2 regions of the Bacillus sp. PK6-013 genome follow, and region 2 is predicted to be linked to the other one. Evidence: riboswitches for the same ligand, from Rfam matches in the RefSeq annotation. Region 2 holds a riboswitch; the other holds the start of a gene.
What was found. A riboswitch is a leader RNA that binds a small molecule or an ion and turns the genes downstream of it on or off. The one in region 2 is predicted to bind lysine.
Positions count from the first base shown of each region.

Region 1: another riboswitch for lysine. It lies ahead of M1E03_RS06585 (aspartate kinase); the one in region 2 lies ahead of M1E03_RS03970 (amino acid permease).

Region 1 is NZ_CP096417.1:1,295,102-1,307,207, reverse strand. It holds gene M1E03_RS06615 (SDR family NAD(P)-dependent oxidoreductase) at 63-761, opposite strand; gene M1E03_RS06610 (acyl-CoA thioesterase) at 779-1,249, opposite strand; gene sdhB (succinate dehydrogenase iron-sulfur subunit) at 1,313-2,077, opposite strand; gene sdhA (succinate dehydrogenase flavoprotein subunit) at 2,074-3,837, opposite strand; gene M1E03_RS06595 (succinate dehydrogenase cytochrome b558 subunit) at 3,871-4,479, opposite strand; gene M1E03_RS06590 (YslB family protein) at 4,781-5,224, shown strand; gene M1E03_RS06585 (aspartate kinase) at 5,270-6,499, opposite strand; lysine riboswitch at 6,646-6,826, opposite strand; gene uvrC (excinuclease ABC subunit UvrC) at 6,891-8,663, opposite strand; gene trxA (thioredoxin) at 8,809-9,123, opposite strand; gene M1E03_RS06570 (electron transfer flavoprotein subunit alpha/FixB family protein) at 9,336-10,313, opposite strand; gene M1E03_RS06565 (electron transfer flavoprotein subunit beta/FixA family protein) at 10,363-11,136, opposite strand; gene M1E03_RS06560 (enoyl-CoA hydratase) at 11,168-11,944, opposite strand; gene M1E03_RS06555 (TetR/AcrR family transcriptional regulator) at 11,946-12,106, opposite strand, start outside.
Region 2 is NZ_CP096417.1:795,132-807,237, forward strand. It holds gene M1E03_RS03925 (alpha/beta fold hydrolase) at 1-677, shown strand, start outside; gene M1E03_RS03930 (DUF5412 domain-containing protein) at 766-1,176, opposite strand; gene M1E03_RS03935 (aminotransferase class V-fold PLP-dependent enzyme) at 1,253-2,377, opposite strand; gene M1E03_RS03940 (ROK family protein) at 2,642-3,502, shown strand; gene M1E03_RS03945 (aldo/keto reductase) at 3,590-4,429, shown strand; gene M1E03_RS03950 (MDR family MFS transporter) at 4,469-5,920, opposite strand; gene M1E03_RS03955 (LTA synthase family protein) at 6,120-7,979, opposite strand; gene M1E03_RS03960 (metal-dependent hydrolase) at 8,079-8,549, opposite strand; gene sspJ (small acid-soluble spore protein SspJ) at 8,789-8,929, shown strand; lysine riboswitch at 9,089-9,265, shown strand; gene M1E03_RS03970 (amino acid permease) at 9,380-10,783, shown strand; gene M1E03_RS03975 (FecCD family ABC transporter permease) at 10,940-12,004, shown strand; gene M1E03_RS03980 (FecCD family ABC transporter permease) at 12,004-12,106, shown strand, end outside.

The sequences.
Region 1 (12,106 bases), 500 kb from region 2:
AGGGTTCCCTCAAACACCTATTTTTCAGATCATGACACAGGCATCGTTTCAGGGCTGAACTTCTAAGGAAGACATTTTATTATCCAGGCGATCAGCCGCCATCTTTTCGTAATATATGCGTGCGTTTTCTTTTTCTGCACAGCACTGATGATTTGTGCAGCCGCTTTTTCGGGCGAAGCCGTCCAAAACAGGTGATCACCTTTTGCAAGAGCCGTGTCCACAAAGCCCGGCTGAATTTCGGTGACCACGATTCCATCATACCCAAGTTTTTTCACTTTTTGACGGAGCCCTTTTAAGTAATTAGAAACGAATGCTTTTGAAGCGGCGTAGGTGACGGCCCCTCCGTTTCCTCTCAGCGCGGCAATGGATGAAATGCCGACTAAATGCCCTTTCCCATTTTTGATAAAATGCTCCATCAACACGTTCGAGCAGGACACAAATCCTGTCATATTGACATCGATCGTTTCCTTTTCTTTGCTCCAATCCATTTCGCTTTCCAAATATCCAACACCTGAACAGATGAAGACTGCATCTGCCCAATTCATCTCATCAAGCAGTTCTTTCAACAGTATAGGCGAGCGTTCGCTGTCGGCTGTATCGATCTTTTTAATGTATGAAGGTCCAGGGAGGTCGTCGCGCAATTCGGCTAGCAGTTCATACCTTCTTGCAGCAAGACCGACCTCAACTCCTGCGGCTGACAGCTGCTTGGCAAGCGCCTTGCCAATTCCGGAACTCGCGCCGATGATCATCGCTTTTTTCATTTTCCTCTCCCTGTCAATTATTTCTCAGGAAATGAGTGATTGCCAAGCAGTTTTGCTTTTTGTTCATCTGTCCATTTCACCGGTTTACCCGTATCTTTCGCAATTTGCACCATAACCGCCACCCCTGTAAAGCAAAGGCCGCCTTCCCCATTTTTCGCCGCATAGTGGAGGGTGAGGGAAGCGTTGCCGACAGATGCTGTTTTGACGCCGATTTTCAAATGTTCATGAAGCATGACCTGCTGAAAATAATCGCATTGCTGGCTCGCCACGACGGGAATGGCCGCGCTCTTCCCGTCTGAAAGGCGGTCCATGACGCCCAGGTGCTTGAAATAGGAAATCCTCGATTCCTCGAAATAGACAAACGGTGTGACATTGTTCATATGACCGAACATGTCCGTTTCTGAAAAACGGACGGATACTTCATCAAAAAAAGAAAATGACTGACACCATGTGTCAAACGGTTCTTCAATATATCCCGGCAGCTTCATTGTTTTTCATCCCCTTTGGTCATAAAAACACCTCTTCGGCTTGAAGAGGTGCGTTTTTTCGTGTTATTCCGTGTTGTCGCTTCCGAAGAAGTTTTTAAACGCCTGAACGGTCGTATCCCTGTTTAATGCAGCGATTGAGGTTGTGAGCGGGATGCCTTTCGGACATGACTGCACGCAGTTTTGCGAATTTCCGCATTCGGCCAGTCCGCCGTCTCCCATAATCGCTTCAAGTCGTTCCGATTTGTTCATCGCGCCTGTCGGATGGCTATTGAATAAGCGGACTTGCGAGAGCGGTGCAGGTCCCATAAAGTTTGTTTTATCGTTCACGTTTGGACAAGCTTCAAGACATACGCCGCAAGTCATGCATTTTGACAGCTCATACGCCCACTGGCGTCTTCTTTCCGGCATTCTCGGTCCCGGTCCGAGGTCATATGTGCCGTCGATCGGTACCCATGCTTTGACTTTCTTCAATGAATCAAACATGCGGCTCCGGTCCACTTGAAGGTCGCGGACAACCGGGAATGTTTTCATCGGTTCAAGGCGGATCGGCTGCTCAAGCTGGTCGATCAGGGCTGTACAGGACTGTCTCGGCTTGCCGTTGATCACCATCGAGCAAGCGCCGCACACTTCCTCGAGACAGTTCATATCCCAAGCAATCGGCGACGTTTTTTCCCCTTTCGTATTTACCGGGTTCCTTCTGATTTCCATCAAAGCGGAAATGACGTTCATATTCGGACGGTATGGAATTTCAAACTCTTCCTGGTAAGGACTAGAATCCGATGTATCCTGACGAGTGATGATAAACTTGATTGTCTTATTTTCACTCATGATTTCGCCACCTTTTTCTTCGAGTAATCCCGTTTACGCGGTGCGATTAATGAAACATCGACATCCTCATAATGGAATTTCGGGGCTTCAAAATCGCCTGCATGTTTCGCCATTGTTGTTTTCAGCCATTCCTCGTCATTACGTTCAGGGAAATCCGGTTTATAATGGGCGCCGCGGCTCTCATTCCGGTTGTATGCACCGAGCGTGATCACCCGTGCCAATTGCAGCATGTTGTGCAGCTGGCGTGTGAATACGGCGCCCTGGTTGCTCCATTTTGCCGTATCGTTGATATTGATGTTTTGGTAGCGCTCGGCAAGCTCTTGGATTTTTTCATCCGTTTTCAGCAGCTTGTCATTGTGGCGCACAACCGTCACGTTATCTGTCATCCATTCGCCGAGCTCTTTATGAAGGACATATGCATTTTCATTGCCGTCCATTTTCATAATGTCAGCCCACTTTTCTTCTTCCTTTTTGACGCAGCTGTCGAAAACGGAAGAAGACAGATCTTCTGCGGATGTTTCAAGACCTTGAATATATTCAACGGCTTTCGGACCTGCCACCATGCCGCCGTAAATGGCTGACAAGAGCGAGTTCGCGCCCAGGCGGTTTCCGCCGTGCATTGAATAATCGCATTCCCCTGCGGCAAACAGTCCTGGAATGTTGGTCATCTGATTGTAGTCGACCCAGAGTCCGCCCATTGAGTAGTGGACTGCAGGGAAAATCTTCATCGGCAGCTTGCGCGGATCGTCACCCATGAATTTTTCATAGATTTCAATGATTCCGCCCAACTTGATGTCCAATTCCTTCGGATCTTTGTGGGAAAGATCGAGATATACCATGTTTTCGCCGTTGATGCCGAGCTTTTGTCTGACGCATACATCAAATATTTCACGCGTCGCAATATCCCGCGGCACAAGGTTTCCGTATGCCGGATATTTCTCTTCGAGGAAATACCAAGGCTTGCCGTCTTTATACGTCCAGACTCGTCCGCCTTCACCGCGCGCCGATTCGCTCATCAGACGGAGCTTGTCGTCTCCCGGAATGGCGGTCGGGTGGATCTGGATGAATTCTCCGTTCGCATAGTAAGCGCCCTGCTGGTAAACGATCGAAGCGGCTGATCCGGTATTGATCATCGAGTTCGTCGATTTTCCAAAGATGATGCCCGGTCCCCCGGTCGCCATGATGACTGCGTCTGAACGGAACGACTCGATTTCCATCGTCGTCAGATTTTGGGCGACGATGCCCCGGCACGCATTGTCATCATCAAGAACGGCTCCGAGAAACTCCCAGCCTTCATATTTCGAAACAAGCCCTTCTACTTCAAAGCGGCGAACCTGCTCATCCAGCGCGTACAAGAGCTGCTGTCCGGTCGTCGCCCCCGCATATGCCGTTCTGTGATGCTGAGTTCCCCCGAAGCGCCGGAAGTCAAGCAGCCCTTCAGGTGTTCTGTTAAACATGACGCCCATGCGGTCAAGCAAATGAATAATCGACGGCGCCGCATCACACATCGCTTTGACCGGCGGCTGGTTGGCCAGAAAGTCGCCTCCGTAAACGGTATCGTCAAAATGCTCCCAAGGGGAGTCGCCTTCACCTTTTGTATTGACCGCTCCGTTGATTCCGCCCTGCGCACATACGGAATGTGAGCGCTTAACGGGAACGATCGAAAATAGTTTTACATTTGTTCCTGCTTCCGCAGCTTTAATGGTCGCCATCAGACCCGCAAGTCCTCCGCCGACAACGATGATGCTTGAATTGCTCATGCCTGCCCCACTCCCTCTAGTAATCTAGTTCTTTTACACAAATGCCAAAATCGCTCTCAGCCCTACATAGGACAACACAACAAAGACTCCCATTGTCACAAACGTGGCGATTCGCTGTGAGCGAGGAGAAACGGTGATTCCCCAAGTGACAGCAAACGACCATAAACCGTTTGAAAAGTGGAAGATTGTTGAGAGGACACCTACAATGTAAAAGCCGAGCATGATCGGGGAGCTCAAAATATCAGCCATCATGTCAAAGTTTACTTCTGCCCCCATTTGGGCGGCAATCCGTGTTTGCCACACGTGCCAGCTGACAAAAATCAAGGTAACGATTCCTGTAATCCGCTGCAGAACGAACATCCAGTTTCTAAAAAAGCCGAATCTGTTCGCATTGTTTTTCGCTGTAAAAGCTATGTATACTCCATAAACAGCATGATAAATCAGCGGAAGGAAAATCACGAAGATTTCCAAGACGTACCTGAACGGCAGGTTTTCCATAAAGTGAGCGGCGTTATTAAACGCCTCCTCTCCGCTTGCCGCAAAATGGTTGACAACCAAATGCTGGATTAAAAATATGCCTACCGGTATGACGCCAAGCAAAGAATGCAGTCTTCGATAAACAAACTCTCTGTTCCCGGCCATTGCTTTACCCCCTAGTTGAAAAGTGCAGTAAAAATGAAAGGTCTCCTATCCCCCGTCCTGTTTCAAATATCGCACTTTGTTAAGTTTTTATGACAATTTCATTTTACTCCTATGAGAAATAGGCGTCAAGAAAACGCGTACATAAATTGAAATTTTCTAAAATTTAATCATATTTTAGAAAATTTTATTTTATCAAAATATAAATATATCAGATTTTTTTCTTCCTAATTGCATGTCCCCGCTGTAATCTTTCACCCCATTTAAGCTATAATAAACGGAGAAAAGAGGGGAGACATTGGATATGAACAAATATGAAGCAAACTTAGCGCAATTAAAAGAGCTGGAAGTCTCCGCATATGGCTATGAGTTGATCAGGGAAGTGCTGCTTCCCGATATGCTGGGACAAGACTACGCAGATATGATGTACTGGGCGGGAAAAAAGCTCGCCCGCAAGTTCCCGCTTGAATCCAGGGAGGATCTTCCCGCTTTCTTTCTGGATGCAGGCTGGGGAACGCTTACGATCGCCCATTCAAAAAAACAGGAGCTTGAGTTTGAGCTCGAAGGCCCGCTGGTCTCAAACCGCCTCAAATATCAAAAGGAACCCTGCTTTCAGCTCGAAGCCGGATTTATCGCCGAGCAAATCCAGCTGATGAACGAACAAATTGCCGAATCGTATGAACAAGTGAAAAAAAGAGCCGGAAAAGTTGTTTTAACTGTAAAATGGGATTTGAAAGACCCGGCATAACTATGCAAAAAAGGCGGAGACTGCAAAAGTCCCGCCTTTTTCTTTTTAAATGACTGCTGTCTGCTTTGACAGTTCAAAAGCATCATGCAGCGCTTCAACGGCTTTCACCATATCGCCTTCGTTGACGACAGTCGAAATTTTGATTTCGGATGTGCTGACCATTTTGACCTGGATGTTTTTTTCCGCCAGCACAGCGAACATTTCCGCTGCTACTCCCGGGTTGGAGATCATGCCTGAACCGACGATCGAGACTTTGGCCAGCCTGTTTTCCGTTTCAATCTGTTCATAGTCGAGCGCGTCTTTGTATTCTTCGAGAACTTCGACCGTCCGTTTTAAGTCTTCCGTTTTCACGGAGAAAGAAATCGACGTTTGGCTTGTGCTTGTCACTGATTGAATGATGATGTCAACGTTGATGTTCTGTTTAGCGAGCGTTGTAAAAATCGTTGACAGCGTCGTCAAGCCGCTCGCCAGGCCGCATACGGTCACGCGTGTGATCTGATCTTCAAATGCAATGCCTCTTACGATTAAATTCTGTTCCATTGATGATTCCTCCTCGATTAATGTGCCGGCTTCTTTTTCGGTGCTTGAACGGACTTCCAAAGGTACCTGATAGTTTTTCGCGAACTCAACAGCTCTCGGGTGCAGGACGCCTGCTCCAAGATTGGCAAGCTCAAGCATTTCATCGTAGGAGATTCCGGCCAGCTTCCGCGCTGTTTTCACATAGCGGGGATCGGTTGTGAAAACCCCCGGTACATCGGTGTAAATGTCGCATTTATCGGCTTTCAGGGCAGCTGCGAGGGCAACGGCTGTCGTATCTGATCCGCCTCTGCCGAGCGTTGTGATTTCACCTTCCGCTGTCGTCCCCTGGAATCCGGCGACAACGGCGATTTTCCCTTCATTCAGACGCTCTTTCAGCTTGCCTGTATCAATGTTCGTAATTCTTGCGTTGCCGTGAATATTTTCGGTTTCGATGCCGGCCTGCCAGCCTGTATAGGAAACCGCATCATACCCCTTGTTCTGCAAAGCCATTGTCAACAGCGAAATTGTCACCTGTTCTCCTGTTGTCAGCAGCATATCCATTTCCCTGCTGCCCGGCTGCTCGGTAATTTCCTTAGCAAGCGCGACGAGGGAATCCGTCGATTTGCCCATCGCTGAAACGACGACGACAACATCATGACCGCGCTGTTTTTCTTCGATGACACGGTTTGCGACATTCAATATTTTTTCCACTGATCCTACTGAAGTTCCGCCAAATTTTTGGACGATGAGACCCATCAAATACCACCCTTTTTGTTTTCGTTCGTGCTTGTTTATGTATGAAGAGGAAAACTTGACCGGCGGGCTGTACGTTTTTTCGTACAAAAAAAGCAATGAGAGAAATTCCCTCATTGCTTTAACCAACAAAATGCCGATGATTTTAACAACGAGATAGCCCTCCAAGAAATGATTTCTTGACAGCCTTACATTTATTCAATGTAAAGCCAGCAGGAAAAACGAATGGATTTTTTCCCCGCTTCGGCGACGCTCCCCTTTCAGCTTTTTTCATCGGAATCCATCTTCCTCATCAAGCCTACTCTTGAAGTTCGCACCTCTATCTTCACCATATCACACGATCTTATTATGAAATTAGTACAAATTCTATCAGATTCTTTTTAAAAGTTCAACATTATTTTTTCAGAGCCTCTTCAATCAGCTGCGCCGTCTTCAGGGGGATGCCGAGCTTGCGGATATCTTCGGCGCTCGCTTCCTTCATTTTCTTAACGGAACCGAAATGTTTTAACAGCAGTTTTTTCCGCTGTTCGCCGACGCCCGGTATGCCGTCGAGCACCGATTGAAATGCGCTTTTTCCCCTGAGCTGCCTGTGGAAGCTGATCGCAAACCTGTGCACTTCATCCTGAATGCGCTGAAGCAGGTAAAATTCCTGGCTGTTCCGCTCAAGCTGGACGATCTCAAGGGGGTCGCCGATCAAAAGGTTGGAAGTTCTGTGTTTATCATCTTTCACCAGACCGGCAACAGGGACATCGAGCCCCAATTCATTTTCCAAAACGTCAAGGGCGGCAGACACCTGGCCTTTTCCGCCGTCGATCAATACTAAATCAGGCAGCGGCAGATTCTCTTTCAGCACCCTTGTATATCTTCTTCTGATGACTTCGCGCATTGACCCGTAGTCGTCAGGGCCTTCAACCGTCTTAATCTTATATTTGCGGTACTCTTTTTTATGCGGTTTTCCGTCGAGAAAGACGACCATCGCCGAAACGGGGTCCGTTCCTTGAATATTTGAATTATCAAACGCTTCAATTCGGTACGGCGTGTAGATGCCCAGTGCTTTGCCGAGCTTTTCAATCGCGCCGATCGTCCGCTCTTCGTCCCGTTCAATGAGCGAAAACTTCTCTTTCAAAGCGAGCTTTGCATTTTTATGGGCAAGGAGCAGCAGGTCTTTCTTCGCTCCCCTTTTCGGCTGGCGCACGTTCACGTCCAAAAGCTCCTCAATCATGTCCTTATCGACGCTGTCCGGAACCAAAATTTCCCTTGGGAGAAAATGGTTGTTTTTTGAGTAAAATTGCCCGATGAACGTCAAAAACTCCTCGTCTGCTTCCCTGTATAAAGGAAACATGCTGACATCTCTTTCAATCAATTTGCCCTGCCTGATAAAGAAGACCTGGACGCACATCCAGCCCTTGTCATACGAATAGGCAAATACATCGCGGTCAACCATGTCATTCAGCATCATTTTCTGTTTTTCCATCGTTGACTCGATATGGGCCATTTGATCGCGGAATTCTTTCGCCCGTTCGAACTGCAGGTTTTCCGAGGCTTCGAGCATTTTTGCTTCAAGTTCTTTCTTGACTTCATTGTATCCGCCCTTTAAAAAGCGGGTGATTTCTTCTGTGAGCTGTCGGTTTGTCTCCTCAGACACATCATATACGCATGGCGCCAGACATTGTCCGAGATGATAGTACAAACAGACGCGGTCCGGCAGTTTGGCGCACTTTCTGAGCGGATAGAGGCGGTCCAGCAGCTTTTTTGTTTCCCTCGCAGCCTGGACATTGGGATACGGCCCGAAATAGCGGCCTTTGTCTTTTTTGACCTTCCTCGTGACAATCAGCTTCGGATGCCGCTCGTTCGTGATTTTAATAAACGGGTAGCTTTTATCATCTTTCAGCATCACGTTATATTTCGGGTCGTACTTTTTGATTAAATTCATTTCAAGAATGAGCGCTTCGATGTTCGAGGAGGTGACAATGTATTCAAAATCTTCAATTTCACTGACAAGACGCTGTGTTTTGGCATCATGGGACCCGCTGAAATAGGAGCGGACCCTGTTTTTTAAGATTTTCGCTTTCCCGACGTAGATGACGGTATCCTGCCTGTCTTTCATCAAGTAGCAGCCAGGCTGATCCGGGAGAAGGGCCAGCTTTTCTTTGATTTTTTTGTTCATCAAAAATCCTTCCTTGTTTCGGCGTTTTTTCTTCATTTCAGTTTACCATGACCGACCGTACGTTCGCTACAATTGGAGAAGGAAGACGGGGCGTTGTAAGAAAAAAGCGATCCCTTTGGAATCGCCTTTTTCACAGGTTTCTATTTTACAAATGTTTGTTGACCAGTTCTTCAAGGGCTTCTTTCGGTTTAAAGCCGACAGATGTTTCAACCACTTCGCCGTCTTTTAGTATGAGGAGAGTCGGGATGCTCATCACGCCGTATTTGCCGGCAGTTTCTTGGTTTTCGTCAACATCGATTTTTACGATTTTCAGTTTGTCTCCCATTTCTTGATCAAGCTCTTCAAGTACCGGCGCGATCATTTTGCAAGGTCCGCACCAAGGAGCCCAGAAGTCGGCAAGAACTACGCCTTCACTTGTTTCAGATGAGAATGTTTGATCAGTTGCTTTTACGATAGCCATTCTTTCATTCCTCCAATTGTGAAATTATGCTTTTTAGTATAGCATCTCCCTTTGGTTCACGCTAACATAATGCTTGATTATACATTTCCCTATCTGCGCAGTTTTACACATCGGGATTTTAGCCTTTCTAAAAATGTCCTTATTCCATGTTATTTTGCAAAAGGCGGAAATGTGCCTATGTAAAAAGCCGGCCATTTCAGGCCGGCTTTTGATCAAGTACTGACGCTCAGCTTTTTAAATTCTTCCGTGAGCAGCGGAACGATTTCAAATAAGTCGCCGACGATCCCGTAGTCGGCAATTTTAAAGATGTCGGCTTCCGGATCTTTGTTGATGGCAACGATGATTTTGCTGTTTGACATCCCTGCGAGGTGCTGAATCGCTCCTGAAATGCCGCAGGCGATATATAAGTCTGGAGTTACGACTTTGCCGGTCTGGCCGATTTGAAGCGAATAGTCGCAGTAGTCTGCGTCACAGGCTCCCCTTGAAGCGCCGACCGCGCCGCCCAGTACGTCGGCAAGCTCCTGCAGCGGTTTAAAGCCTTCCTCGCTTTTGACGCCGCGGCCGCCGGCTACGATGATTTTCGCTTCAGACAAATCGACGCCTTCGGACGTTTTTTTGACAATGTCCTTGATAACCGTTCTGATGTCCCGAATATCCGCTTCGATGCTTTCGACCGCTCCCGTTCGCGTCTCATCTTTGTCGAGCGGGGCAATATTATTCGGTCTGATCGTTGCAAAAATCGTTTCATCTTCGGAAATGATCCGCTCAAACGCTTTGCCTGAGTAGATCGGTCTTGTAAACACGATGTTGCCGCCGGCTACTTCGACGTTGACGGCATCTGATATCAGCCCTGTTCCCATACGGGCTGCAAGCTTCGGCGACAAGTCTTTGCCCATTGACGTATGGCCGAAAATGATCACGTCCGGACTTTCGCGCTCAATGATCGGCATAAAGGCTTGAACATAGCCGTCAGACGTATAGTTTTTCAAGAGCGGGTTTTCGGCTGTAAGCACTCTGTCAGCGCCGTAATGGATCAGTTGTGCCGCATTGCTTGAAACGCTTTCACCGAAGAGAACACCGATCACCTCTCCCCCTTCGGCAACCGTTTTTCCTGCGGCTATCGCTTCGAATGTCACATTTCTCAACGAACCGTCCCTGAACTCTCCCAATACGATAACTTTTTTGCTCATGTCCATTTCCCCCTGTATTTTAATGACCGTGTTTTTGCTCCCTTCGGCTTCAAACGACCTTTGCTTCGCTTCTCAGCAGTGATACAAGGTCTGCCGCCTGCTGTTCCGGCTCCCCTTCAAGGATTTTCCCGGCTTCTTTTTTCGGAGGCAGGAACCGTTCGATCGTTTTTGTTTTGGCGGCCACGTCTTCCTCGTCGATGTCCAGATCATCAAGTTCAAGCTCCTCAAGAGGCTTTTTCTTCGCCTTCATGATTCCCGGAAGTGACGGATAACGCGGTTCGTTCAACCCCTGCTGTGCAGTCGCTACGATTGGAAGCGACGTTTGGATCACTTCAAGGTCACCCTCGGCGTCGCGTTCCGCTTCAACATCTCCGCCGTTTACCGTCAGCTTTGTAATCGTCGTGATACAAGGGATGCCGAGCAGCTCGGCCAAACGAGGCGCCACCTGTCCCGATCCCCCGTCGATCGCCACATTCCCGCCGAGTATCATGTCATACTCGCGGTCTTTCAAATAGTTGTATAGGATGGCTGACGCCGTATATTGGTCCGCTTCTTCCAGATCGTCTTCAATGTTGATCAAAACGGCTTTGTCGCACCCCATCGCCAGAGCCGTCCTGAGTTCTTTTTCAGCTTCTTCCTCGCCGACTGTGACAACCGTAATCTCACCGCCGTGCTTCTCCTTCAGCTGAAGCGCTTCTTCAATGGCGTACTCATCGTACGGGTTAATGATGAATTCCGCTCCATCCGTGCTGATTTCCCCTTGTTCAATCTGAATTTTCTCCTCTGTATCAAACGTGCGCTTCATTAAGACATAAATGTTCATGTTCTATTCATCCCCTTTGTTTTCACGTTTGTTATTTCCCTTTAAAATGCGGCTTCCGCTTTTCAAGAAATGCCTGAATCCCTTCCTTCGCATCCTCCGATTGGAACACTTCGCCGAAGTATTTTCCTTCCAGCTTGAGGCCGCCTTCATACGAATACACTTTGCTCGAATTCAGGAGTTCAATGACATAAGCCATCGTCTGCGGACTTTTTTCAGCGAATTTTCGCGCGAGCTCTTGTGCCTTTTGCAGCACTTCTTCTTCATTCGCCGCCAAAATCGTGACAAGGCCGTATTCAAAAGCTTCCTTGCCGGATATCGGCTCTGATGTCCCGATCATTTCAAGCGCTTTGGCGGTGCCCACATACTTCGGAAGGCGCTGCGTTCCCGCAAAGCCGGGAATGATTCCGAGATTCAGTTCGGGAAGGCCGAGCTTAGCGCTCTCCTCGGCAATCCGGATGTGGCATGCCATCGCAAGCTCCAGACCTCCTCCAAGAGCAGCTCCGTGAATCGCGGCGATCACGGGCTTTGGAAAAGATTCTACTTTTTCGAAAATCTGCTGGCCTTTATCAGCCAAATTTGCATAATCAGACCCGTCCATCAATGATGTAAACTCTTTAATGTCAGCGCCTGCCGAGAAAAATCTTCCTTCCCCGTGAATCACGACGCTTCTGACATCCTGACGTTCTGAAAGCTCCTCAAGACATGCGGAAAGGTCTTCAAGCACTTGCGTCGATAGCGCATTTGCCGGCGGGTGCTGAATCGTAATGGTTGCGATATAGTCGTCTACGGCGTATGTTAATGCTGCCATTTTATTTCTCCTCCTTCGTCTTTTGGCTGCCGAACCCATGGATCAGCAATTCATGAATGCTGTCTGCCAGCTTTGGCAGATCGTATTTTTGATCATTCATCACCCAGGTTGTAACCGTCTCATCCACCGTACCGAAAATCATCTGCTTCGCCAGGCGGACAT
Region 2 (12,106 bases):
TGTGGTACCCCAATATCGAGGATTGGAGCAGCAAATACCGAACATACGCAATTGATATCATAGGTGATAAGAACAAAAGCATCCCTGCAGATTTGTGCGGTACGAGGGCGGGTTACGCTGATTGGCTTCTCGAAGTGTTCGACGCTTTGGGGATAGAGAAGTCGCACATGGTTGGTCTTTCGCTTGGCGGGCTTCATACGATGAATTTCGCTTTACGTGCGCCAGAGAGAGTAGAGAGCGCAGCGATCCTTAGTCCCGCGGAAACATTTTTGCCGTTTCATCACGATTTTTATCAATACGCTCTTAGCCTCACAGAGCCTGATGGAGTAGAGAATTTCTTAAATTGGATGATGACAGATCGTAATGTGTTACACCCGGTTTTTGCAGAGCAGTTTCATGCAGGCGTAATGTGGCAGGATGGATTAAGACAGCCAAGGCCTAACGCTGACGGATTTCCGTATGTTTTCACTGACGACGAATTAAAATCAGTAAAAGTCCCTATTCTATTATTGCTGGGTGAACATGAAGTCATCTATGACCCGCAATCAGCCTTACACCGCGCCTCAACATTAGTTTCAGGTATTGAAGCGGAAATCATAAAACAGGCAGGTCACGTTTTATCAATGGAACAGCCTCAATACGTAAATGAACGTATATTACGTTTTTTCAGTAAATAAACCACAGTTTTGTTGTCCATTTCATGGAGATGCAGCGGCTTATACGAGCGGTCATACAAACTTTTTTCAAAGGCTGAGAGTGACGCTGTCACTCTCTTCTTCCATCATATATATCAGTTCTGACATCCAGCACGTTGTTGTTGATGGACACATGGTATTTGTCCTGCCATTCGATTTTGACATGTTCTTCTTCGTATCCCCAATAGATGTTTTTTCGTTCACCGGTGGCAACCGTTGTCAATTCCCCTCTGACGGAAGGGGAGTTCGTTCCCCCGCCTTTATTCACGCTATACAAATTCAGGTTGTATGCTTGATTCGGCGAAGCGGAAGACTGAATCCAATTTCCTTTCGGCAGATGATTCATCGAGTAAAAATGCGTATACACGATATATCCGATGGTAATGCCTGACGCAAGCAAAACAGCCAAAATAGCAAACAAGACGCTTCGGCACGGTGACTTCCTCTGCTTTTCTATTTCTCCGTCAATATAAAGCTCCAATTTGTCTCATTCCTTGATGAAAATTGTTTTTTATAGTTTAAGGAAAAAATCGTATTCTGCCTATTTTGAAGCAGGGTTAACCAAAGAGCGCCGCCATCTCATCCATCACAAACCCGATTTCCTCCTTTGTATTGTAAAAATGCGGGGCTATTCTGATGACGTTGTTTCGCGCTGAGACGATGATATGCTTTTCACGCAAGAGAGCTTCCATACGGCCAGCCTCTTCGGCATACACCGAGATCAGGCTTGTTCTGTTATGTACGGTCTCGGGGCCTATGATCTTCAGGCCTTTTTCCGCCCCGTATTGCAAAGAGAATGCCGCGAGCTCCCGCAGGTAGTGCTCGATCCTGTCGGGCTCTGCTTCAAGCAGCAGCCTCAGTGCCGCGTCTGCCGCGTAAATGCTGATAAATGACGGTGTCCCCGACTCGAAGCGTTTCGCACCTTCCGCAAAGCATGAATCTAAGGCAAATGGTTTGTTCCTGCCGAACCAGCCGGCCGTCTTCGGCTCAAATTGTCCGCAAAGTTCGCGTTTCATATACAAAAAAGCCGTTCCGGGAATGCCGAGCATGTACTTGCGCGTCCCCGCCGCAAGGATGTCGATATCCATGTCTTTGACATGAATCGGAATGTGTCCGGCGGTTTGATAGGCGTCGACAAATAAAAGCGATCCTTTTTGATGAACAATCTCGGCAATCTGTTTTACATCTTGTTTAAACCCGTTCCGATAGCCGGCATGGGGTACACAAGTCAAGAGCGTCTGATCGGTAACGTCTTTTTCGTATTGTTCCAAGTCAATCATCCCGTCTTCGCTCTGAATGATGATGAGGTGATCTTTGAAGGGGTCTTGCGCAAGCCAAATTTGGCCGACGGCAGGAAAATCGATATCCGTGAAGGCGATCTGCCTTCGGTGTGGTGGCTGCGGCAATGAAGCAGCGACAGCCGCCACTGCGTCAGATACTGACGGCAAAACGGCTATCTCTTCTTTTTCGGCACCGATCAGCCTGGCGAATTTTTCCTTGGCTTCATCCATCTTGTCGAGATGCGCTTTCCAGTCTGCACCGGCTGTTAAAAGGCCGTTCTGATACTCATCAACCGCTTTGGCAACAGGCAGAGCCAACGCGCTGCCGGAGCATGCGGCAAGGTGAACATGACCAGACAATATCGGAAATAAAGAACGGTAAGTGTGGAATGGATGCTTCATGATATCCCTCCTCATTAAAGCTTCGAGCGGGCCTGAAAAAATCCTCTTTTTCACAGTTGAAATTAAGCGGGCAGAAGCCTCTTTAAGCGAAAGAACAACCGCTGCAGCTGTTTGAAAACTGTCACATTTTCGGGAAGCTTTCTTCCGTCAGCATCAAAAGCTCCCATGCTCTGGTGAATCATTGTTCAGTGCGATTGCTTTCTTTCATCGTCTGATTTATGATTCAATTAAAGCAATTCAAACAGATGAAAAGGAGCCGAGAGGATGAAACATTACGGTGCAATAGAAGCAGGAGGCACAAAGTTTGTTTGTGCAGTTGGAACAGAAAAGGGAGAAATCATTGACAGGCTTACGCTCCCGACGGAGACTCCTGAAGAGACTATTGGAAAACTGACTGATTTCTTCAGCAAGTATCAGCTCACATCAATGGGAGTGGGCTCTTTTGGACCTATATCCGTTGCAAAAGATAAAGAGGATTACGGATACATAACCAATACGCCGAAATTAGCCTGGAAGGAGTACCCGTTTATTCCCGAGTTGAAAAAAAGGCTCGGCATACCGGTTTCGTTTACGACTGATGTAAACGCTGCCGCGCTTGGCGAACTGACAAAAGGAGCGGCGCAAGGCTTGGAAAGCTGCTTGTATATTACAGTCGGTACAGGAATCGGAGCAGGAGCGATTGTCGGCGGCCGGCTCGTGCAGAGCACGCTCCATCCTGAAATGGGTCACCTTCTCATTAGACGGCATCCGCACGATACGTTTGAAGGAATCTGTCCGTATCACAAGGACTGCCTTGAAGGAATGGCATCGGGTCCGGCGCTTGAAAAGCGCTGGGGGAAAAAGGGCAATGATTTGGCTGAAAACGAGGAAGTTTGGGAGATTGAAGCCGACTACTTAGCGCAGGCTCTCATGCAATATATCTTGATCCTGTGCCCTGAAAAAATCATCATGGGCGGCGGTGTCATGAAGCAGCAGCAGCTGTTCCCGCTGATTCGCAAAAAGCTTGCCGAATATATGAACGGATATGTTGACCTGCCTGATCTTGAAGGATACATCGTGCCGCCGGGTCTCGGCGACGATCAGGGAATCACTGGTGCGCTCGTTTTGGCTTATGAAGCCGGTTGAGCAAGTTGTTTTGTAAAATCCACCCAGTGTGAGATAATAACAGCGGTGCGTTTAAAAGCATGAAAAAAAGAAAGGTGGTCGTTCAAAATGGTAAGCAGTTTAAAGGATACTGTGACATTACATAACGGTGTGAAAATGCCATGGTTCGGACTTGGAGTTTTCAAAGTGGAAGAAGGCAGCCAAGTTGTAGAATCTGTGAAAGCAGCCATTAAAAACGGATACCGGAGCATTGACACAGCCGCTATCTATCAAAACGAAGAAGGCGTCGGCAAAGGGATTAAAGAAGCAGGCGTTCCCCGCGAAGAGCTTTTCATCACGTCAAAGGTTTGGAACAGCGATCAGGGATATGAAAAAACATTGGCGGCTTTTGATGAAACCCTTCGAAAACTCGGTCTTGACTACCTTGATTTATATTTGATTCATTGGCCTGGAAAAGACAAATATAAAGATACGTGGCGCGCGCTTGAAAAGCTGTACAAAGACGGCAGAGTAAAAGCGATCGGCGTCAGCAACTTCAATGTGCACCATTTGGAAAGCTTATTGGAAGATGCGGAAATTAAACCGATGGTCAATCAGGTTGAGTTCCATCCGCGGCTGACTCAGGCTGAGCTCAGGGACTACTGCAAAAAGCAGGGCATTCAGGTGGAAGCATGGTCTCCGCTCATGCAGGGAAAACTCCTCGATGATCAAGTGCTGACTGACATCGCTAAAAAATACAACAAATCCGTCGCTCAAGTCATCCTGCGCTGGGATTTGCAAAATGAAGTCATTACCATTCCGAAGTCAATCAAAGAACACCGCATTATTGAAAATGCCGACATATTTGACTTTGAATTAACAGCGGAAGATATCGAAAAAATCAACGCTCTTAACAAAGATGAGCGCGTCGGTCCCGATCCTGACACAATGGTTCACGGATTCGAATAAGCATAAGAAAATCCCGGGTTCATAAAAACCCGGGATTTATTATTTTTCATGAATGGCCAAGCGGCCTTTCGCTTGTTTCCTTCTGCTGCCGTCGAGCCGTCCGCGGCGGTGCTGCTTAATAAAGAATGAGAGAACCAATCCGATTCCCGACAATGCGGCCGCGGTCATAAACGCCAGATTGACGCCGTGAATCATCGCTGTATCCGAAGACGGACCGGCAGGATCGGCCAGCGCACGCTGTGTCATGATGGTGATGAGAACAGCCGTCCCGATCGATCCGGACATCTGTCTCATCGTATTGTTCATGGCCGTTCCGTGAGGAATCAAATGGCGCGGGAGCTGGTTCAAGCCGGCTGTTGTAACAGGCATGAGCACCATCCCCATGCCGACCATCCGAATCGCATAGACGACAGACAAATACGCAAAAGGCGTCGTCTTTGTCAGATGGGTCAAGAGCAATGTGGTCACGAAGATCGCCGTCAAACCGGTGATGCTCAAGATCCGCGCGCCGATTTTGTCAAAAATTCTTCCGGTAATCGGAGACATCAGCCCCATCACGACAGCTCCCGGAAACAGCATCATTCCCGATTCCATCGCCGTGAAATGGCGCATATCCTGCATATACATCGGCACGATCGTCGCCGCTCCGATCATCGACATAAAGACTACCATCCCGATAATCGTCGCAAGTGTAAACATCGGATATTTAAATACCCTGAATTCCAAAATCGGTTCTTCCAAATGGAGCTGCCTCCAAATGAACCAAAACAGCGTAACGCTGCCGACCGCGAAGCCAGCCAGCACGTCCGCACCCGTCCAGCCCGCAACACCGGCGCTGCTGAAGGCGTACAAAATGCCGCCGAAGCCAAGTGAAGACAAGATGATGGAAGTAACATCCATCTTAGGTGACGTCTGTTCGGTGACATTTTTTAAAATAAAGTGTGCGGCAATCATGTCGATAACGGCAAACGGAAGCAACAGATAAAACAATACTTCCCAAGGGTAGCGGTCGACGATCCAGCCTGACAGGGTCGGTCCGACAGCGGGAGCGAAGGCAATCACAAGCCCGACCATTCCCATCGCTGATCCACGCTTTTCTTTTGGGAAAATCAATAAAAGCACCGTCTGCATCAATGGCATCATAATGCCCGCGCCGGCCGCCTGGACGACGCGTCCTGCAATCAGCGCCGGAAAGCTGAATGACAAGGCGCAGATCAGAGTCCCAGCCGTAAATAAAGACATTGCCGCCATGAACAGCTTTCTCGTCGTGAATTTTTCAATTAAAAAAGCCGTAACTGGAATCATGATCCCATTCACGAGCATAAAAACGGTCGTCAGCCATTGGGCAAGCCCCGGCGTAATGTTTAAGTCCCTCATGATCGGAGGCAAAGCGGTCGTCAATAGCGTCTGATTCAAAATGGCGATAAAAGTCCCCATAATCAAGACGGCAACAATCGGCAATTGATTTGTCTTATGCTGTGTTTCACTCATATTAAAACCTTCTTATTTATCATTTTTTATAACACTTTATGAAATAATCGGTACTCGAAATAACTTCTCTTTTTATTTAGGGTAACGAAGGAACTGCAAAACCGCAAGTTCATTTTTAACATTCGGTATATAATACCCAGCTGTCCCTCAATTTAAACAGCCCCTTTAAGCCGGGGGAATCCGGCTTAAAGGGGACGGATTATTTTTTATAAAATCTCAGCAAATCACCGTTAATAATCTTATCGGAAAGGGAAAGCTCTTGATTCGCCTTCTCTATGAGCGGACCGCATTTGTCCTCACTGTCGTTGATCATGTCCCCGGTTTTTTTGCTGTAGCACGTATTTTTCGTGTAGATATAATCATCTGTTATAAAGCTGCCGTTTCTTAACACAGCGAAAGGCATTCTTTCGTTCGAAAACAGGTCATTACCGAATTGAATCATGCCTTTTGTATCAATTCCGAGCAAATGGAGCAATGTCGGTTTGACATCAATTTGGCCGCCTGTTTCAGATATCGTTTTCGGGTCTTGATCCGTTACCCCCGGAATGTGGATAACCAGCGGCACACGCTGCAGCTGAACGGTATCGTAAGGGGTGATTTCGTCTTTGCCCAAAAATTGAGCCAGCGCATCGTTGTGCGCTTCTGATATGCCGTAGTGATCTCCCATGAAGACGATCACGGAATTGTCGTAAAGGCCGTTTTTCTTCAGTTTTGCAATGAAATGCTTCAATGATTCGTCTTCATAGCGTACCGTCGTGACATACCGATTTAAAATCTCACTGTCCGAGTCGTATTCATCGATCAGCTTATCCTTATCATCAATTTGGAACGGAAAGTGGTTCGTCAATGTGATCAGGTTGCTGTAAAAGGGCTGCGGCAAGTCTTTCATCAAGTCGGCCGATTGCGTTAAAAACTCCTTATCCTTCAGCCCCCAGCCCGTTGAATTTTCAGGTGTCACATGAAAATGGGAGACGTCATAAAAGCTGTCGATGCCAAGGGCTTTGTACATGACGTCCCTGTTCCAGAATTTTTTATGGTTGGCGTGGAAAACCGATGTTCTGTAATCGTGGTTCGCCAGTGTTTTATACATCGAATTGTACGCATTTTCGCTCTTCGTAAAAAACACCGAACCGCTCAGAGACGGATAGAGCGAATTGGCGACAATGAATTCCGAATCGGACGTTTTTCCCTGTTCGGTCTGCTGATAAAAATGGTCGAAATAATAGCTTTTTTGAATGAATTTGTTTAAGAACGGTGTGATTTCCTGGCCGTTCACCTTTTCATTAATGACAAATGTCTGAGTGGATTCAAGCGTTACAAAGATGACGTTTCGTCCTTCGGCAAGCCCGAACATATCTTGGTTCGGTTTGCTGTAGTCAGCGTTTGTGTAGTTCTCAATCGTTGCCAGGCTGTTTTCATCAGCGACCGCTTTTTGTGTCAAATTAAAAGTCTGTGAAATGCCGTCCAACAGATGAAACTGATATAAGCCGATGTTTTTTACAAGCACTTCCCTGTCGTAGGAGTAGCTTAAAAACTTCGGCTGATCCAGCTCCGACAGGGCGAGATTAAACAGTACCGTGCCGGCGGCTGCCGCGTAGTAGATCTTAACGGATTTAGCGGAAAGCTTTTTGCCGGTTCTTGTGCGCGTTTTTGCCAGCCAGACCAAAAGAGCCAAATCCAGAAAAAGCGCGATGAAAACCGGATTGAACAGCTCCTGAAAACTGCTCCCAAGCCCCCCGAGATTTTTTGCCTGGAACAGGACGGGAACAGTGATGAAATCGATGTAGAAACCATAGAAAATACTGTTTGCAATCAAGATGCCCGTCAGGACGACATTAGCCCCGATTAAATAGAGGCGCTGCGTTTTTTCGCGAAAAAAGAGGCTGATGCCGAGTACAGGGATGAGAAAGCTAAGCGGGTTGATAAACAGGATCAATTCCTGAAGTGCGTTGTCGATTTGTAAATTAAAGCCCAGCTTGTAGATGAAGTACGTTTTCATCCACATAAAAAATATGGATAGGCATAAAAACCACTGCTTTTTAAAAAATTGTTCTTTCATATAAATAGCTCCTCACATATAATCCCCGCAGGTAAACAACACCAAGATAAAACGACTGAACAAAGCATAATACAGCAATCGGTCAAACCGTCCCTTTCGTCAGGCGATCAAGTTCGCAATAAAATAGCACGAAACAACGGTGAGCACAGTCAGAACGCCTTGTTCCGCCTTCCCGCCGGTTTTAATATAAAGGGGCAGCCGAACCTTAATGGCGGACGGAAAGAAAAGTTTGATGCCGTTTACAGTCCCGGCATCAAGGAGCAGATGGCTCGCCATTCCGGCCATTAATCCGACAAATATGCTCTGATCTGTAAAATATAAATGTGCCGCAAATGCCGTGATGAGCAAAAAGAGCAGGCTGTGTGTAAACGTCCTGTGCCCGAAGACAGAACTGACCACTGCTGATAAAATCGGTAGCCTTCTGCCGATCTTGCTCTTTGTATGGCAAATATCCGGAATCAATGCTCCGATAACGCCCGAAGCTGTCATGAACACTGGATCATATCCGTAAAAATAAGCAGCAGCCGTGCAAGAAGCGACCCCTCCCATGATGTGTGTTTTTCCTGTCATATCGCTTCTCCTTTAAGACCTATAACAATTTCCTAATGAAAACTATATCAAGAGTTCTGGCGGCCTTCAAGACAGATGGTGGCAACTTGTCAGGCAAAAAACGCATTTTCCTGAGGCAATCAGCATGTTTACATCTAGAATATGGTGTTTTCAGTTAAAAAACACATTCAAGGTTCTGCATAATTTTAAAGTGATAAGCCAAATTAAAATTGTACCACATTTTTAAAGAGGTGATTCATTTGGGTATTTTCTTCAATAAAGATAGAGGAAATAAGGAAAAGGACCAAAACGCCGTTCGGGGGGCGCTTGAAGATGCAGGACAAGCGCTGAAAGGAGACCCTTTGCAAGAGGCGGTCAACAAAAAGAAAAACAACCGATAAATGACAGATGGAAGCGCCGTCTTCCATTCTGCAGAAGGCTGCCGAAACAGGCGGCCTTTTGGCGCGGCTGTCCGTTTTTCCATCACTTCCCTTTGACAGATTAAAATTTCTCTGGTAACCTCTTTTCAGAATATGTGATAAATCCTCACTCTTAACTCTTAGTGAGGTAGAGGTTGCGCGGATGATGAGTCGCATGTGTGAGGCTGATGGGGCCGATGATCATATGCAAAAGGCATCAGCGCCGAAGCATAAGGAAGCCATTCATTCTTTATGCTGGGTCTGCATTGAATAAGTGCAGGACTGCCGCGGGTTTTCCCGCGGAGGGCTATCCGGAGATCAAGAGTGTATGTTTAACCAAAGCATGGACTTTTGTTCATGCTTTTTTTATTTTGAATGATCTCACGGTCTGGTCCGGCATATTTTTTATAAAATGCTCGGAGGTTATATCTTATGGAACAGACAAAAAAATGGGGCTTCTGGCTTCTTACCGCTTTTGTTGTCGGCAATATGGTCGGCTCAGGGATTTTTATGCTCCCCAGCACACTCGCCCAGACGGCAAGCCCGTTCGGCGTAACGGCGGCATGGCTGGTGACGGGTGCGGGGGTGCTGATGATCGCCCTTGTATTCGGTCATTTATCCATTCGCCGCCCGGATCTTAAAGCAGGTCCGCAAAGCTATGCAAGAGCTTTATTCTCAGACCCTAAAAAAGGGAATGCGGCAGGTTTTACAATGGTATGGGGGTATTGGGTGGCAAGCTGGATCAGCAACGTGGCCATTATTACAAGCCTTGCAGGCTATTTGACGACTTTCCTGCCGATCTTAACTGACGGACGCGAGCTGATTGAACTCGGCGGCCACCCCGTTACACTCGGCCAGCTCTTGACATTTATCGTATGTACAATCTTGTTATGGGGGACGCATTTCATCTTAGTCTCCAGCATAAATGGAGCGGGCAAACTGAACTTTTTAGCAACTTTTTCAAAAGTGCTTGGGTTTGTCCTGTTTATTGTTGCAGGTTTGTTCGTTTTTCAGACGGCTTTATTCGAATCATTTTATTTTCCAATCGAATCAGAAGGCAAAAGTATTGGGCTGGGCGGACAGGTTCACAATGCGGCGATTTCAACGCTGTGGGCGTTTGTCGGCATCGAGTCTGCGGTAATCTTATCAGGGCGCGCATCATCCCAGCGCGATGTCAAACGCGCGACGATTACCGGACTGTTAATTGCGCTCGGCATTTATATGGTCATCACTTTAATAACGATGGGCGTCATCCCGCACGATCAGCTCCAGGCATCGGATAAACCGTTCGTTGATGTGCTGCACGTGATCATCGGCAGCTTTGGCAGTGTAATTATGGCGGTCTTGGCAATCGTTTCTTTGTTTGGATCGATGCTCGGCTGGATTTTAATCGGCGCAGAGGTTCCGTATCAGGCGGCAAAGGCCGGTGATTTTCCTGCTTTCTTTGCGAAAACGAACAAAAAGGGAAGCCCGGTTAATTCATTGATCGTCACAAACGTGATGTCGCAGATCTTTATTTTCTCAACGGTTTCGGGAACGATCAGCGAGGCCTTTACGTTTTTAACAACGTCGGCGACGCTCGCTTACCTTGTGCCTTATCTTGTAGCGGCTGTTTTCAGCTTGAAGCTCATCCTCAAAGGGGAGACATACGGTGAACTGAAAGGTTCAAGAACAGGGGACGGCATCATCGCTTTGGCTGCTCTGGTGTATTCTTTATGGGTCATCGTTTCAGGTACGTCTGACTTAACCACCTTTATCTTGGGAATCGGGCTGTTTTTCGTCGGTCTTGCGATCTACCCGTTCGTCTACAAAAAGTTCAAAAATAATCAAGTGTGATAAAGTTCTTTGCCAGCCGGGTCTTTTAGCAGAAGATCGGCTGGCTTTTTGATTCCCGCCGAAATTTTTGATTAAAATTTCCGCTTAGGCCTGTTATACTATAAAATGAAAATGATAATCGTTATCGGTTAAAAAGATCGAAAGGAATGGCATCGAGTGAGCTCTTGCAAAAACATACATCGTATCAACAGCGCGGATGGCCCTGATGAAGAACAGAAACCGATCAGCCGTCCGCTCGGAGCTGTTTTTGTCCTGGCCGGCGGAATCATGCTGCTGCTGTTTGGCGCCGCATTATCGATTGCGCTCGGTGCGGCTGATATAAAGCTTGGAACGGTTTGGGACGCCATTTTTCATTTTGATGCGAAAAATACGGCCCATCAAATTATTCAGGAACTCAGACTGCCAAGGACGGTAAGTGCGGCTCTTGTGGGCGCCTGCTTGGCGGTTTCCGGAGCCGTGATGCAGGGGATGACGAGAAACCCTCTCGCATCGCCGGAAATTATGAGCGTCACGCACGGGTCAGCTTTCGCAATTGCTGTCGCGTTTGCTTTTTTTCCGGGAACCTCATCGGTCGGGCTGATGATCTGGTCGTTTGCCGGCGCGGGTCTTGGAGCGGGACTCGTTTTTGCGATCGGAATGTTTTCAAAAGGCGGTCTTACGCCTGTAAAGCTGGCATTGGCCGGTACGGCTGTCGGCACATTTCTGAGCGCTCTTTCTACGAGCATTGCGATCCATTTTGATGTGGCGCGCGACGTCAGTTTTTGGTATGCCGGAGGTGTCGCTGGCACGAAATGGCTCAGCATTCAGTTGTTGGTTCCGGCGGCAGCGCTCGGTTTGGCCGTCGTTTTTGTCATCGCCCGTTCCATTACGGTTCTAAGCTTGGGAGAGGAGCTGGCGAAAGGGCTCGGGCAATATACGAAGACGGTGAAAGCGATCGGAATCGTGTCGGTTGTTCTGCTGACGGGTGCCGCTGTGTCCGTTGCCGGGGCAATCGGTTTTATCGGATTGATCATTCCGCATATTACCCGCTTTCTGGTCGGGGTTGATTACCGCTGGATCATTCCATGCTCAGCGGTGCTTGGCGCCGTCCTGCTGATCTATGCGGATATTGCGGCAAGGCTGGTCAATCCGCCGTTCGAAACACCTGTCGGAGCAGTCACGGCGCTTGTCGGCGTACCATTCTTTCTCTATCTGGCCCGCAGGGAAAGGAGTGGACTGTAATGCTCAAGAAAAACAGCAGACGGGCGGCTGCGGTGATGCTCGTCATGGCCGTGCTGACGGTCGCCGTGTTTTTACTAAGCATGAACATGGGAGAAATCCGCA